DNA from 4 places in the Pseudomonas sp. 20P_3.2_Bac5 genome. Region 1 is predicted to be linked to each of the others. Evidence: predicted binding sites of a transcription regulator. Region 1 holds the regulator's gene; each other region holds the start of a gene.
What was found. The regulator sigma-54, encoded in region 1, starts transcription at its own class of promoters, with help from an activator protein. The targets are predictions, from matches to a motif close to ANTGGCATNNANNTTGCTNT.
Positions count from the first base shown of each region.

Region 2: glnA (type I glutamate--ammonia ligase) is a predicted target of sigma-54. The motif match lies at 1,455-1,474, and genes of this name have one in related genera.
Region 3: NTD88_RS12065 (flagellar basal body rod protein FlgF) is a predicted target of sigma-54. The motif match lies at 1,429-1,448, and genes of this name have one in related genera.
Region 4: NTD88_RS09735 (circularly permuted type 2 ATP-grasp protein) is a predicted target of sigma-54. The motif match lies at 1,350-1,369, and genes of this name have one in related genera.

Region 1 covers NZ_JANLOA010000137.1:96,509-99,639, reverse strand. Annotated here, with positions in the region: gene lptB (LPS export ABC transporter ATP-binding protein) at 1-426, shown strand, start outside; gene NTD88_RS28085 (RNA polymerase factor sigma-54) at 604-2,097, shown strand; gene hpf (ribosome hibernation-promoting factor, HPF/YfiA family) at 2,179-2,487, shown strand; gene ptsN (PTS IIA-like nitrogen regulatory protein PtsN) at 2,500-2,964, shown strand; gene rapZ (RNase adapter RapZ) at 2,967-3,131, shown strand, end outside.
Region 2 covers NZ_JANLOA010000016.1:60,650-63,780, forward strand. Annotated here, with positions in the region: gene thiI (tRNA uracil 4-sulfurtransferase ThiI) at 1-1,240, opposite strand, end outside; gene glnA (type I glutamate--ammonia ligase) at 1,570-2,976, shown strand.
Region 3 covers NZ_JANLOA010000066.1:197,596-200,726, forward strand. Annotated here, with positions in the region: gene flgG (flagellar basal-body rod protein FlgG) at 1-586, opposite strand, end outside; gene NTD88_RS12065 (flagellar basal body rod protein FlgF) at 632-1,372, opposite strand; gene NTD88_RS12070 (hypothetical protein) at 1,577-1,756, opposite strand; gene flgE (flagellar hook protein FlgE) at 1,847-3,131, opposite strand, start outside.
Region 4 covers NZ_JANLOA010000060.1:25,928-29,058, forward strand. Annotated here, with positions in the region: gene NTD88_RS09735 (circularly permuted type 2 ATP-grasp protein) at 1-1,286, opposite strand, end outside; gene NTD88_RS09740 (YgiQ family radical SAM protein) at 1,509-3,131, opposite strand, start outside.

The DNA of each region.
Region 1 (3,131 bases):
GCGATCCTGGAGACCCGCAACGAACTGGATCGCGAAGGGCGCCGCAAGGAGCTGGAAAGCCTGCTGCAGGAATTCCACATCAGCCACATCCGCGACAACCTCGGCATGAGCCTGTCCGGCGGCGAGCGTCGTCGCGTGGAAATTGCCCGCGCCCTGGCTACCGCACCGAAGTTCATCCTGCTCGATGAACCCTTCGCCGGTGTCGACCCGATCTCGGTCGGCGACATCAAGCAGATCATCCACCACCTGAAAGCCAAGGGCATTGGCGTTCTGATCACTGACCACAACGTCCGTGAAACGCTGGATATCTGTGAAACCGCTTACATCGTCAACGATGGCCAACTGATCGCCGAAGGCGACTCGGAAACCATCCTGGCCAACCAGCTCGTCAAAGAGGTGTACCTGGGCCACGAGTTCCGTCTGTAGGCTCGCGTATCGGAGTGGTCCGAGCGCTGCGATTCAGCCACGATTGCGGCTTAATTGTTACAGCGCTCTAGGCAAACGCTACAGTTTCAGGCATATATCTTGCTTAGAATTGGCGCCCGCGCGCCCCTGTAGTTGATGGCGCATGCGCGCCGGCGAATAAGGTGTTAAGCCCCAGCCATGAAACCATCGCTCGTCCTAAGAATGGGCCAGCAACTGACGATGACCCCGCAGTTGCAACAGGCTATCCGTTTGCTCCAGCTCTCCACACTGGATCTGCAGCAGGAAATCCAGGAAGCCCTGGAGTCCAACCCGATGCTCGAGCGCCAGGAAGAAGGCGAAGACTTCGACAACAGCGATCCGATGGCCGACAACGCCGAGTCCAAGCCTGTTGCCGAGTCCCAGGAGAGCAGCTTCGAGCAATCCGCGCCGACTGTGGAAAACCTCGAAGAAGGCGAATGGAACGAGCGCATCCCCAACGAACTTCCGGTCGATACCGCCTGGGAAGACATCTACCAGACCAGCGCCAGCAGCCTGCCCAGCAACGACGATGACGAGTGGGACTTCACCACCCGCACATCGGCCGGCGAGAGCCTGCAAAGCCACCTGCTCTGGCAGTTGAACCTGGCACCGATGTCGGACACCGACCGACTGATCGCTGTAACCCTGATCGACTGCATCAACAACCAGGGCTACCTCGACGAGACGCTGGAAGAAGTCTGCGAATCCTTCGACCCTGAACTGGATATCGAACTGGACGAGATCGAAGCCGTCCTGCACCGCATCCAGCAGTTCGAACCCGCCGGTATCGGCGCACGCAACCTGGGCGAATGCCTGTTGCTGCAATTGCGCCAACTGCCCGCCAACACACCGTGGATGGCCGAGGCCAAGCGGCTGGTCAGCGATTACATCGACCTGCTCGGCAGCCGCGACTACAGCCAGTTGATGCGCCGCATGAAGCTCAAGGAAGACGAGCTGCGCCAGGTGATCGAACTGGTCCAGAGCCTGAATCCACGCCCTGGCTCGCAGATCGAGTCGAGCGAACCCGAATACGTGGTTCCCGACGTGATCGTGCGCAAGGACAGCGATCGCTGGCTGGTGGAGCTGAACCAGGAAGCGGTACCGCGCCTGAGGGTCAACCCGCAATATGCCGGCTTCGTACGCCGCGCCGACACCAGCGCCGACAACACCTTCATGCGCAACCAGCTGCAAGAAGCCCGCTGGTTCATCAAAAGCCTGCAAAGCCGCAACGAGACGCTGATGAAGGTGGCGACCCAGATCGTCGAACACCAGCGCGGCTTCCTCGACCATGGCGACGAGGCGATGAAACCGCTGGTACTGCACGACATCGCTGAAGCAGTGGGCATGCACGAATCGACGATTTCCCGGGTCACCACGCAGAAATACATGCACACGCCCCGCGGAATCTATGAGCTGAAGTACTTTTTCTCCAGCCACGTCAGCACCTCCGAAGGCGGTGAATGCTCGTCCACAGCGATCCGCGCAATCATCAAAAAACTGGTTGCCGCGGAAAATCAGAAAAAGCCATTGAGTGACAGCAAGATCGCTGGTTTACTGGAGGCACAAGGCATCCAGGTAGCACGTCGCACCGTCGCCAAGTACCGCGAATCCCTCGGCATCGCACCGTCGAGTGAGCGCAAGCGATTGATGTGACCTTCCCTGAGGTGTGCCATCGCAATTCAGTGGCAGGCGCAACACCTGCCTCTTTATGCACGGCAACAAAGGAGAAGCAGTATGCAAGTCAACATCAGTGGACATCATGTAGAAGTCACTCCGCCGCTGCGCGACTATGTCGAGCAGAAGCTCAAGCGTGTAGCAAGTCATTTCGACAAGATCACCAATGTGCAGGTGATCATGAAGGTCGAGAAACTCCAGCAGAAAGTGGAGGCCACCCTGCAGATTCCCGGTGGTGAAGTGGTAGCAAACGCCGAAGATGCAGACATGTATGCCGCGATCGACTCCTTGGCCGACAAGCTCGACCGTCAACTGAAAAAACACAAGGAAAAACAGCAAAGCCTGCTGCAAGGTACGGCTGCACGCTGATCCCCCTCATCCATGATCCGACTTGAATCCATCCTGACCCCCGGCCGTTCCCTCGTGAACGTGCCGGGTGGCAGTAAAAAGCGCGCACTTGAACAGATCGGCAACCTGATCGGGAAAGAAGTTCCTGATCTGGACGGCCAGACCGTTTATGAAGCCCTGATTGCCCGAGAAAAACTCGGGTCGACAGGATTTGGCAATGGCATCGCCATTCCCCATTGCCGCCTCAAGGGCTGTGCAAGCCCTGTCAGCGCATTGCTTCACCTGGATGCCCCCATAGATTTCGACGCCATCGATGGCGCCCCGGTAGACCTGCTGTTCGTTCTGCTGGTGCCCGAGGCTGCCACCGACGCCCACCTTGAACTGTTGCGCCAGATTGCCAGCATGCTCGATCGCAAGGATGTCCGCGACCGGCTTCGTGCGGCCAACAGCAGTACCGCCCTGTACCAGGTCGTCCTGGACGTGCAGAACGAGCCCTGAGCATGCGCCTCGTCATCGTCAGCGGCCGATCCGGCTCGGGCAAGAGCACCGCCCTCGACGTTCTTGAGGACAACGGCTTCTACTGCATCGACAACCTCCCCGCCGGCCTGCTCCCGCAGTTGGCGGAAAGCGCCCTGATCAATACCGAATTGCTGCAGCCGCGGGTC
Region 2 (3,131 bases), on a different contig from region 1:
TATCGATCACCACGTGCCCGGCCAGCGCCTGGCTGACTTCTTCGATCTGGATATCCTGGCCAAGTTCATCGATCACGTTGTCGATCGAGACCAGGCGAGCACGCTCCAGGGCGCGCTCCAGCACGACCATGTCGAACTGCTTCTCTTCGTGGTCGACACGGTGACGCTTGGCGCAGGTAGTCGGGTTCACCGAAATCACGCCGCAATACTCGGGCATGTGCTTGGCGAATTCGGCGGTGCCGATTTCGTAGGCCTGGTCGATGATGTCTTGCTTGTGGCTGGCCAGCAGCGGGCGCAGTACCAGCTTCTCGGTGGCCGAGTCGATCACGGCGAGGTTCGGCAGGGTCTGGCTCGACACCTGGGAAATCGCCTCGCCGGTCACCAGTGCATCGATCTGCAGGCGGTCGGCGATGTTGCTGGCGGCGCGCAGCATCATGCGCTTCAGGGTCACGCCCATATAACTGTTGTCGACCTTGCCGAGGATCTCGCCCACCACTTCCTCGAACGGCACGCTGACGAACAGCACGCGCTGGCTGCTGCCGTATTTCTTCCAGAGGTAGTGAGCAACTTCCATCACGCCCAGCTCGTGCGCACGGCCACCCAGGTTGAAGAAGCAGAAATGGGTCATCAGGCCGCGACGCATCATCTGGTAGGCGGCGACGGTGGAGTCGAAACCACCGGACATCAGCACCAGGGTCTGCTCCAGCGCGCCCAGCGGGTAACCGCCGATGCCTTTGTGCTGGTTGTGGATCACGTACAGGCGCTTGTCACGAATCTCGATGCGCACCTGGACTTCAGGGGTGCGCAGGTCGATGCCGGCGGCTCCGCACTGCTGGCGCAACTGGCTGCCAACATAACGGTCGACGTCCATCGAGGTGAAGTCGTGGTGGCCGCCGCGCTTGCAGCGCACGGCGAAGCGCTTGCCGGCCAGCAGGTGGCCGAAGTGCGCCTTGCACTTGGCGACGATATCGTCGAAGTCGCCCAGCGGGTATTCATCAACCTGCAGGAAATGCGCGATACCCGGCGTGCAGCTCAGGCGCTCGGTCATCTCGCGCAGCACCTTCTCGTCTTCGATGCGGGTCACCACCTCGAGGTTGTCCCAGACACCGTCGACCGCGAGCGCAGGATCGAGGTCCTTGAGCACGGTGCGAATGTTGCGGGCCAATTGACGGATGAAACGCTTGCGAACCGGCCGGCTCTTGATGGTGATTTCTGGGAAGACTTTGACGATTAGTTTCATGAAAACAGCGCGCGAGTGGCCAGCCGAAAAAGGGGGGCGCGGATTATAGCGGAAATTGCTCAAGGTTTGACCAACTTTTGTACAGAAGGTTTTCGCTGCACTGTTTTGGGTCGCCTCGACAAATTTACGCGCCTAAAGAGTGCACAAAAAAGCCGGAAATCCGCCAGGACTGGCTGAAACGCTTGAGATTGGGGCAAAAATTCCACTTCGGGGCACTGGCATGCAATTTGCTCCCTTGTGAGGCAGGTTGCCTTGGCCGAGTATTCGCGCCCGGCATCACCCAAATTAAAGGGCTGCACAGGCAAGCTCTACCCCACCCGGAGGACACTATGTCGAAGTCGGTTCAACTCATCAAAGATCATGACGTTAAATGGATTGATCTGCGCTTCACTGACACCAAAGGCACTCAGCACCACGTGACCATGCCAGCCCGTGATGCGCTGGATGACGACTTCTTCGAAGTCGGCAAGATGTTCGATGGTTCCTCCATCGCTGGCTGGAAAGGCATCGAAGCCTCCGACATGATCCTGATGCCGGTTGACGATACCGCCGTCCTCGACCCGTTCACCGAAGAGCCGACCCTGATCCTGGTCTGCGACATCATCGAACCTTCGAGCATGCAAGGCTACGACCGCGACCCACGTGCGATCGCCAAGCGCGCTGAAGAGCACCTGAAAAGCACCCTGATCGGTGACACCGTATTCGCCGGTCCAGAGCCAGAGTTCTTCATCTTCGACGAAGTGAAGTTCAAGTCCGACATCTCCGGCTCGATGTTCAAGATCTTCTCCGAGCAAGGTTCCTGGATGTCCGACCAGGACGTCGAAGGCGGCAACAAAGGCCACCGTCCAGGCGTCAAAGGCGGCTACTTCCCTGTTCCGCCGTTCGACCATGACCACGAAATCCGTACTGCCATGTGCAACGCACTGGAAGAAATGGGTCAGACCGTCGAAGTTCACCACCACGAAGTGGCGACTGCCGGCCAGAACGAAATCGGCGTCAAGTTCAACACCCTGGTGAAGAAGGCCGACGAAGTTCAAACCCTGAAGTACGTCGTGCACAACGTTGCCGATGCCTACGGCCGCACCGCGACCTTCATGCCGAAGCCTCTGTACGGCGACAACGGCTCGGGCATGCACGTTCACATGTCGATCTGGAAAGACGGCAAGAACACCTTCGCTGGCGAAGGCTATGCCGGCCTGTCCGATACCGCCCTGTACTTCATCGGCGGCATCATCAAGCACGGTAAGGCTCTGAACGGTTTCACCAACCCTTCGACCAACTCCTACAAGCGTCTGGTTCCAGGCTTCGAAGCCCCGGTAATGCTGGCCTACTCGGCTCGTAACCGTTCCGCTTCGATCCGTATCCCTTACGTTTCCAGCCCGAAAGCCCGCCGTATCGAAGCGCGCTTCCCGGACCCGGCTGCCAACCCGTACCTGGCCTTCGCAGCACTGCTGATGGCCGGCCTGGACGGTATCCAGAACAAGATCCACCCTGGCGATGCCGCCGACAAGAACCTGTATGACCTGCCGCCTGAAGAGGCCAAGGAAATTCCACAGGTTTGTGGCAGCCTGAAAGAAGCCCTGGAAGAGCTGGACAAGGGCCGCGCGTTCCTGACCAAGGGCGGCGTGTTCTCCGACGACTTCATCGATGCCTACATCGCTCTGAAATCCGAAGAAGAAATCAAGGTTCGTACCTTCGTACACCCACTGGAATACGAGCTGTACTACAGCTGCTGATTCCAGCGTGACACAAGGGCGGCATGAAAATGCCGTCCTTGGCGCTCACCCAAAATGCTCCGGCTTGCCGGGGCATTTTTTTTGCGCGCGTGATGAGGCTGCCGTGCTGCAAAATTGAAAACGGCTTCGCGCTGAAAGGCTCTTTTCAGACATCA
Region 3 (3,131 bases), on a different contig from region 1:
CGGTTTCCAGGAACAGGTTGCCACCCATGGCCTGCAGGCCGGCCGGGTTGATGAAGTCGGCGGTCTGGATGTTGCCAATGACCTGTGCGGCAGGGCTGCCGGCGGTGGTGATCGACACAGTGCCGTCCTGGCCAACGGTGAAGGTCTGCGCATCTGGCGGCACGACAACAGCCGGCTCCAGGGCGAAGCCGTTGGCAGTCACGACCTGACCATCGGAGTTCAGGTGGAAGGTGCCGTCACGGGTGTAGGAAACGGTGCCATCCGGCTGCAGAACCTGGAAGAAACCACGGCCGTTGACCGCGAGATCCAGCGGGTTCTCGGTGGTTTGCAGGCTGCCGGTCATGAAGTTTTTCTGGGTGCCGACGATGCGCACACCGGTACCGACCTGCAGACCCGACGGCAGTTCGCTGTCCTGGGTCGACTGGGCACCTGGCTGGCGCTTGACCTGATAGAGCAGGTCCTGGAACTCGGCGCGATCACGTTTGAAACCGGTGGTCGAGACGTTCGCCAGGTTGTTGGAGATGACGGTGAGGTTGGTGTCCTGGGCGGACAGACCGGTTTTACTGACCCAAAGAGCCGGAAGCATGCTGTTCTCCTCGTACGCCTGTTTTACGGCGCTACGCCTGTGTAATTAGCTGATTTGCAAAACCCGAGCCATGGCTTCGTCGCCTTCCTTGGCCGTGTTCATCATCTTAACGTGCAGTTCGAACTGCCGGGCCAGGGCGAGGACCGAGGTCATCTCTTCCACGGCGTTGACGTTGCTCGCTTCCAGGAAGCCGGACACCACCTGCACATTGGCATCGGCGTCGGCGGGCTGGCCGCTCTTGGTATGAATCAGGCCATCGAGGCCTTTGGTCATGGTCTTCAGGTCCGGGTTGACCAGCTTGATCCGGTCAACCTCAGCCATCACCCGCGGGCCTTCGCCCATGGCGCGGATGCTGATGGTGCCGTCCTGGCCGATCTCGACCTTCTGCTCTGGCGGCACGGCGATCGGACCACCGTTGCCCATCACCGGCATGCCGTTGCCGGCGCGCAGGACGCCAACGGCGTCAATGTTCAGGCTCGCGGTACGCACATAGGCTTCGCTGCCATCGGGCGCCTGCACGGCGATGAAACCGTCGCCGCCAATGGCGACGTCCAGGTCACGGCCGGTTTCCTGCAACGCACCGGGGCTGAAATCGGTCGCCGGGCGCTCGGTCATGGCATAGGCCCGCGCCGGAAAGCTGTCACCGAAAACCGGCATCGAACGCGCCTGCTCCAGGTCACGCTGAAAACCGCTGGTGGAAATGTTCGCCAGGTTGTTGGCGTGGGCCCGCTGGGCCAGCGCGTTCTGGCTGGCGCCGGTCATGGCCACGTATAGCATCTTGTCCACAGTCATCCTCCGCTGCGCTGGCGAACACTTGCCGTTCACCGCTGCTCTGGCACGGTGAAGCAATTTTCGAACCAATTAATGCAGTGAGTGCAAAAGCCCAGTGTTTTCGGGGTTTTGTCGATTGAGGGTCGTTTCAGGGAGAGAGAGAAAGACAAATTATCGGCGGCAGGCTGCCGCTGGCGGCAAGATCCCGCCCCCGGACATTCAGGGACGGCACCCGGCATTGTTAAAGGGCCCGGCAAATTGCCTCCAGCCCTCGCCCGGCGAATGCTGCGAACACACCAGACGCCCATCGGCCTGGCTTTCCCAGCGGTACCAGGGCGCCATTGCCGCCCAGGACTGGGCCGCCCACAGTACCAGCACAAGACACAGGGATCGCTTCATCACATACCTCCGAAAACAACGAACCCCCGCCCGGACCGGGAAGGGGCTCGCGTAACACTCAGGGCACCGGATGAACCGGCGCCACCATCATCAGGTCATCTGGATGATGGTCTGCATGATGGAGCTCTGAGTGGAGATGGTCTTGGCGTTGGCCTGGTAGTTGGACTGCGCCTTCACCAGCTCGACCAGTTCCTGGGTCAGGTTGACGTTGGACTCTTCCAGGGAGTTGGACTGAATCGAACCCAGGGTGCCGGTCTTCGGCGTGTCGACGCCAGGAATGCCCGACGCGTAGGTCTCTTTCCAGCGCGTACCGCCCTGCTGCTGCAGACCCTGCTCGTTGGCGAAGCTGGCGATTGCCACCTGGCCAATGGCGCGAGACTGCTGGTTGCTGAAGCTTGCGAACATGACGCCGGTGGAGTCGATGCTCAGGCTCGACAGGATACCGGTGGCATAGCCGTCCTGGGACTGCGACAGGCGCGCGGTCTCGGTGTTGTAGGAGGACGTCGAGTTCATGTCCACGCGGATGCCGCCGGCATTGCCGACGGAACCGTTCGGGCTCCAGGTACCGGTAGTAGCGTTGTACGCCGACGGAATCCAGCCCTTCAGGGTGAAGACGTTGTTGACCACCGCGAAGCTGTCATCCGGCGCGACCGTACCGGTCATGGTGTTGATGGTGCCGTCGGACTTGAAGGTCATGCTGCCCACCAGCGGCGAGGTGCTCGCCGGGTTCTGCGGGTTGCGACCGTCGACCAGTGTGTACATGGTCCAGGTGTTCTGGTCGGTCTTGCGATAGTACTGCTCCATGGTGTGTTTATTACCCTGGCTATCGTAGATCTCGGTCGAGAACTTCTTGTTGTACGTGGTCTCGTCGGTTGGCACGAAGGTCGGGCCGGCCGGCGTTGCGGTCGGCAGCGGAATGCTGTCGGCCGAGGAGTTCAGGTTGATGCCCTGGTCGATCAGGCTGGTGGCCTTCGGTGCCAGTGCCGAGGTATCGATCTTCAGGTCGGTCAGACCGGACTTGAGGATGGTGCCGTTTTCGTCCGCGGCATAACCCTGCAGGCGTACGCCGTCGTTGGTGACGACGTAGTTGTCCTTGTTGGTCTGGAAGGCGCCGGAACGGGTGTAGCTCAGCGAACCGTTGTCGCTGAGGATGAAGTAACCCTGCCCCTGGATACCCATGTCCAGCACGTTGCCGGTGTTGTTGATGTCACCCTGGCCGAACTGTTGCGAGACCGCAGCCAGACGCACGCCGTTACCGACGGTCTTGCTGCCGACGCCCAGCTTGCTGGCCGAGTAAACGTCTTCGAACTCCGCGCGGGAGGATTTGAAACCGGTGGTGGCGACGTTGGCAATGTTGTTGCCGGTAACGTCGAGC
Region 4 (3,131 bases), on a different contig from region 1:
TGCAAGTGATCGGCCTGCCACACCGGCGCCTGGGAAAGTTGCGCCAGTTCCTGGGCGACGTAAGCGTAAGGGCGCGCCCGCAGACGCCCGACCAGGGCCTGACGCTGGGCGTCATCCAGATCTCGCCCCAGCAACGGCTGGAAGCTCTGCGAAGGAAACGCCGGCTTGAACAGCAGTTCTGGCAGTTTTTCCACCGCCTGCTCCAGCGCCGCCGGCTCGCCGCACCACCAGGTAGCGATGGACGGCAGGCTCAGTTCTTCGCCGAACAGGCGCTGACTGATGGCCGGCAGGAAGCCAAGCAAACCGGGCGACTCCAGCACCCCGCTGCCCAAGGCATTCGCCACCAGCACCCGCCCCTGGCGTACCGCGTCCAGCAGGCCCGGCACACCCAGGGCCGAGTCGGTGCGCAGTTCCAGTGGGTCGCAGAAGTCGTCATCGAGCCGGCGCATGATCGCGTGGACCCGCCGCAGGCCGCTCAGCGTCTTGAGGAAGACCGTACCGTCGCGCACGGTCAGGTCGCTGCCTTCCACCAGCGGATAGCCAAGCTGGCGGGCCAGGTAAAGGTGTTCGAAATAGCTTTCGTTGAAGCGCCCCGGCGTCAGCAGCACCACCAGCGGCGCTTCCCGCTCGCTGGGCGCCAGTCGCGCCAGGCTCTGCTGCAGCGTGCGGAAAAAGCCGGCCAGGTGCTGCACATGAAGGTCGCGGTACAGCTCGGGAAAGGCGCGGGACACCACAGTGCGATTTTCCAGCGCATAGCCGGCACCGGACGGCGCTTGAGTGCGATCCGCCGTGACCCACCAACGGCCATCGGGGCCACGCGCCAGATCCGCGGCATAGACATGCAGGAAGGTCTGCTCCGGCACCGAAATGCCCTGGCACGGCCAGAGAAAATTATTGTGCCCATGCACCAGCTCGGCGGGCAGCAGGCCTTCGCCAATCAGCTGTTGCGGGCCATAGATATCCGCCAGCACCGCGTTGAGCAGGCGAGCACGCTGCGCCACGCCCTGGCCAATCGCCTGCCACTCGGCGGCGGGAATGACCTGCGGCAACAGGTCCAGCTCCCACGGCCGGTCGGCGCCGTCGGGGTCAGCGTAGATGTTGTAGGTGACACCGTTTTCCCGCAGTTGCCGGTTCAGCAGCGCCTGGCGCTGGGCCAGTTGCGCCGGGCTGCTGCGCTGCACATGGGCGTACAGCGCCTGCCAGTGCGGACGCACCGCGCCATCGGCGGCAAGCATCTCGTGATAGGTCGCGGCGCTCGGCGAAGAACGATCCGGCAGGTCAGCCATGGCAGTGCTCATTTACGGGCAGGGTGTCTCGGCGTCGTGCGCCAAGTGTTTTTGCACAGAAACGCGGCAAGAGTTATGCCACCGGGGCTTGCGCCGAGCATTCATTGAACATGAACAAAGGCCGGCGCACCAGGCGCCGGCCTTATGAAAGACAATGCACTGAACCAGTGCCTTGCAACGCCTCATGGCGGGGCATGTCATCCACAGGCCCCACCATGGACATCAGCGCGGCACAGCCGGCTGGCGAGGCTTGCGCGGGCCTTTGCCTTTGGCGGCGTCTTTGCGCGCCTTGGCGGCTTCCTGGTTGCGGGCGAAGGCGGCAGCTTTGGCCTCCTCGCGCTTGTCCCACGGTTTGCCGCCGTCGCTGGCACGCGGTGGCAGGCCGGTGTGCTGGGTCAGGATCTTCTGTTCCTTGCCCACCTTGTGGCTGCCCGCCGGGGTGGAGTTCTTGCGTCGGGCGCTCTGGTAGCTGTCGGTCGCCGGCTGGTGGGCCGGGATCAACTGATTCTTGCCCGAGCCGATCAGGTCGGCGCGGCCCATGCGTTCCAGCGCCTCGCGCAGCATCGGCCAGCCCTTCGGATCGTGATAGCGCAGGAACGCCTTGTGCAGGCGGCGCTGCTCATCGCTCTTGACGATGGTCACGCCTTCGCTCTTGTACGTGACCTTGCGCAGCGGGTTCTTACCCGAGTGGTACATGGCGGTGGCCGAGGCCATCGGCGACGGGTAGAACGCCTGCACCTGGTCAGCGCGGAAGCCGTTGCCCTTGAGCCACAGGGCCAGGTTCATCATGTCTTCGTCGGTGGTGCCCGGGTGCGCAGCGATGAAGTACGGGATCAGGTACTGCTCCTTGCCCGCCTCTTTCGAGAACTTCTCGAACATGCGCTTGAAGCGGTCGTAGCTGCCGATACCAGGCTTCATCATCTGGTTCAGCGGGCCTTCCTCGGTGTGCTCCGGGGCGATCTTCAGGTAACCGCCGACGTGGTGCGTCACCAACTCGCGCACGTACTCCGGTGATTCCACCGCCAGGTCGTAGCGCAGGCCCGAGGCGATCAGGATCTTCTTCACGCCCGGCAAGGCACGAGCACTGCGGTAGAGCTTGATCAGCGCCGAGTGGTCGGTGTTCAGGTTCGGGCAGATGCCCGGGAACACGCAGGACGGCTTGCGGCAGTGGGTTTCGATCTCGGTGCTCTTGCAGGCGATGCGATACATGTTCGCGGTCGGCCCACCGAGGTCGGAGATGACGCCGGTAAAGCCGGGCACCTTGTCACGAATCTCTTCGATCTCGCGGATGATCGATTCGTGGGAGCGGTTCTGGATGATCCGGCCTTCGTGCTCGGTGATCGAGCAGAAGGTGCAGCCGCCGAAGCAGCCACGCATGATGTTCACCGAGAAACGGATCATTTCGTACGCGGGAATGCGTTCCTTGCCGTAGGCCGGGTGCGGGACCCGTGCGTAAGGCATGCCGAAGACGTAATCCATTTCTTCGGTGGTCATCGGAATGGGCGGCGGGTTGAACCAGACGTCCACTTCACCATGCTTCTGCACCATCGCCCGGGCGTTGCCGGGGTTGGTTTCCAGGTGCAACACGCGGTTGGCGTGGGCATAAAGGACGGCGTCGTTGCGCACTTTTTCGAAGGACGGCAGACGGATCACGGTCTTGTCCCGGGTCATCCGCGGGCTGTCCAGCAACTGGACCACCTTCGCTTCGTTCGGGTCTTCGACCTCGCCCTTCTCCTGCTCGATGGCGCAGGCCTGGGTGTCCTGGGTGTTGACGTACGGGTTGATGATCTTGTCGACCTTGCCCGGACGGTCAATGCGGGTCGAGTCGAACTCGTACCAGCCTTT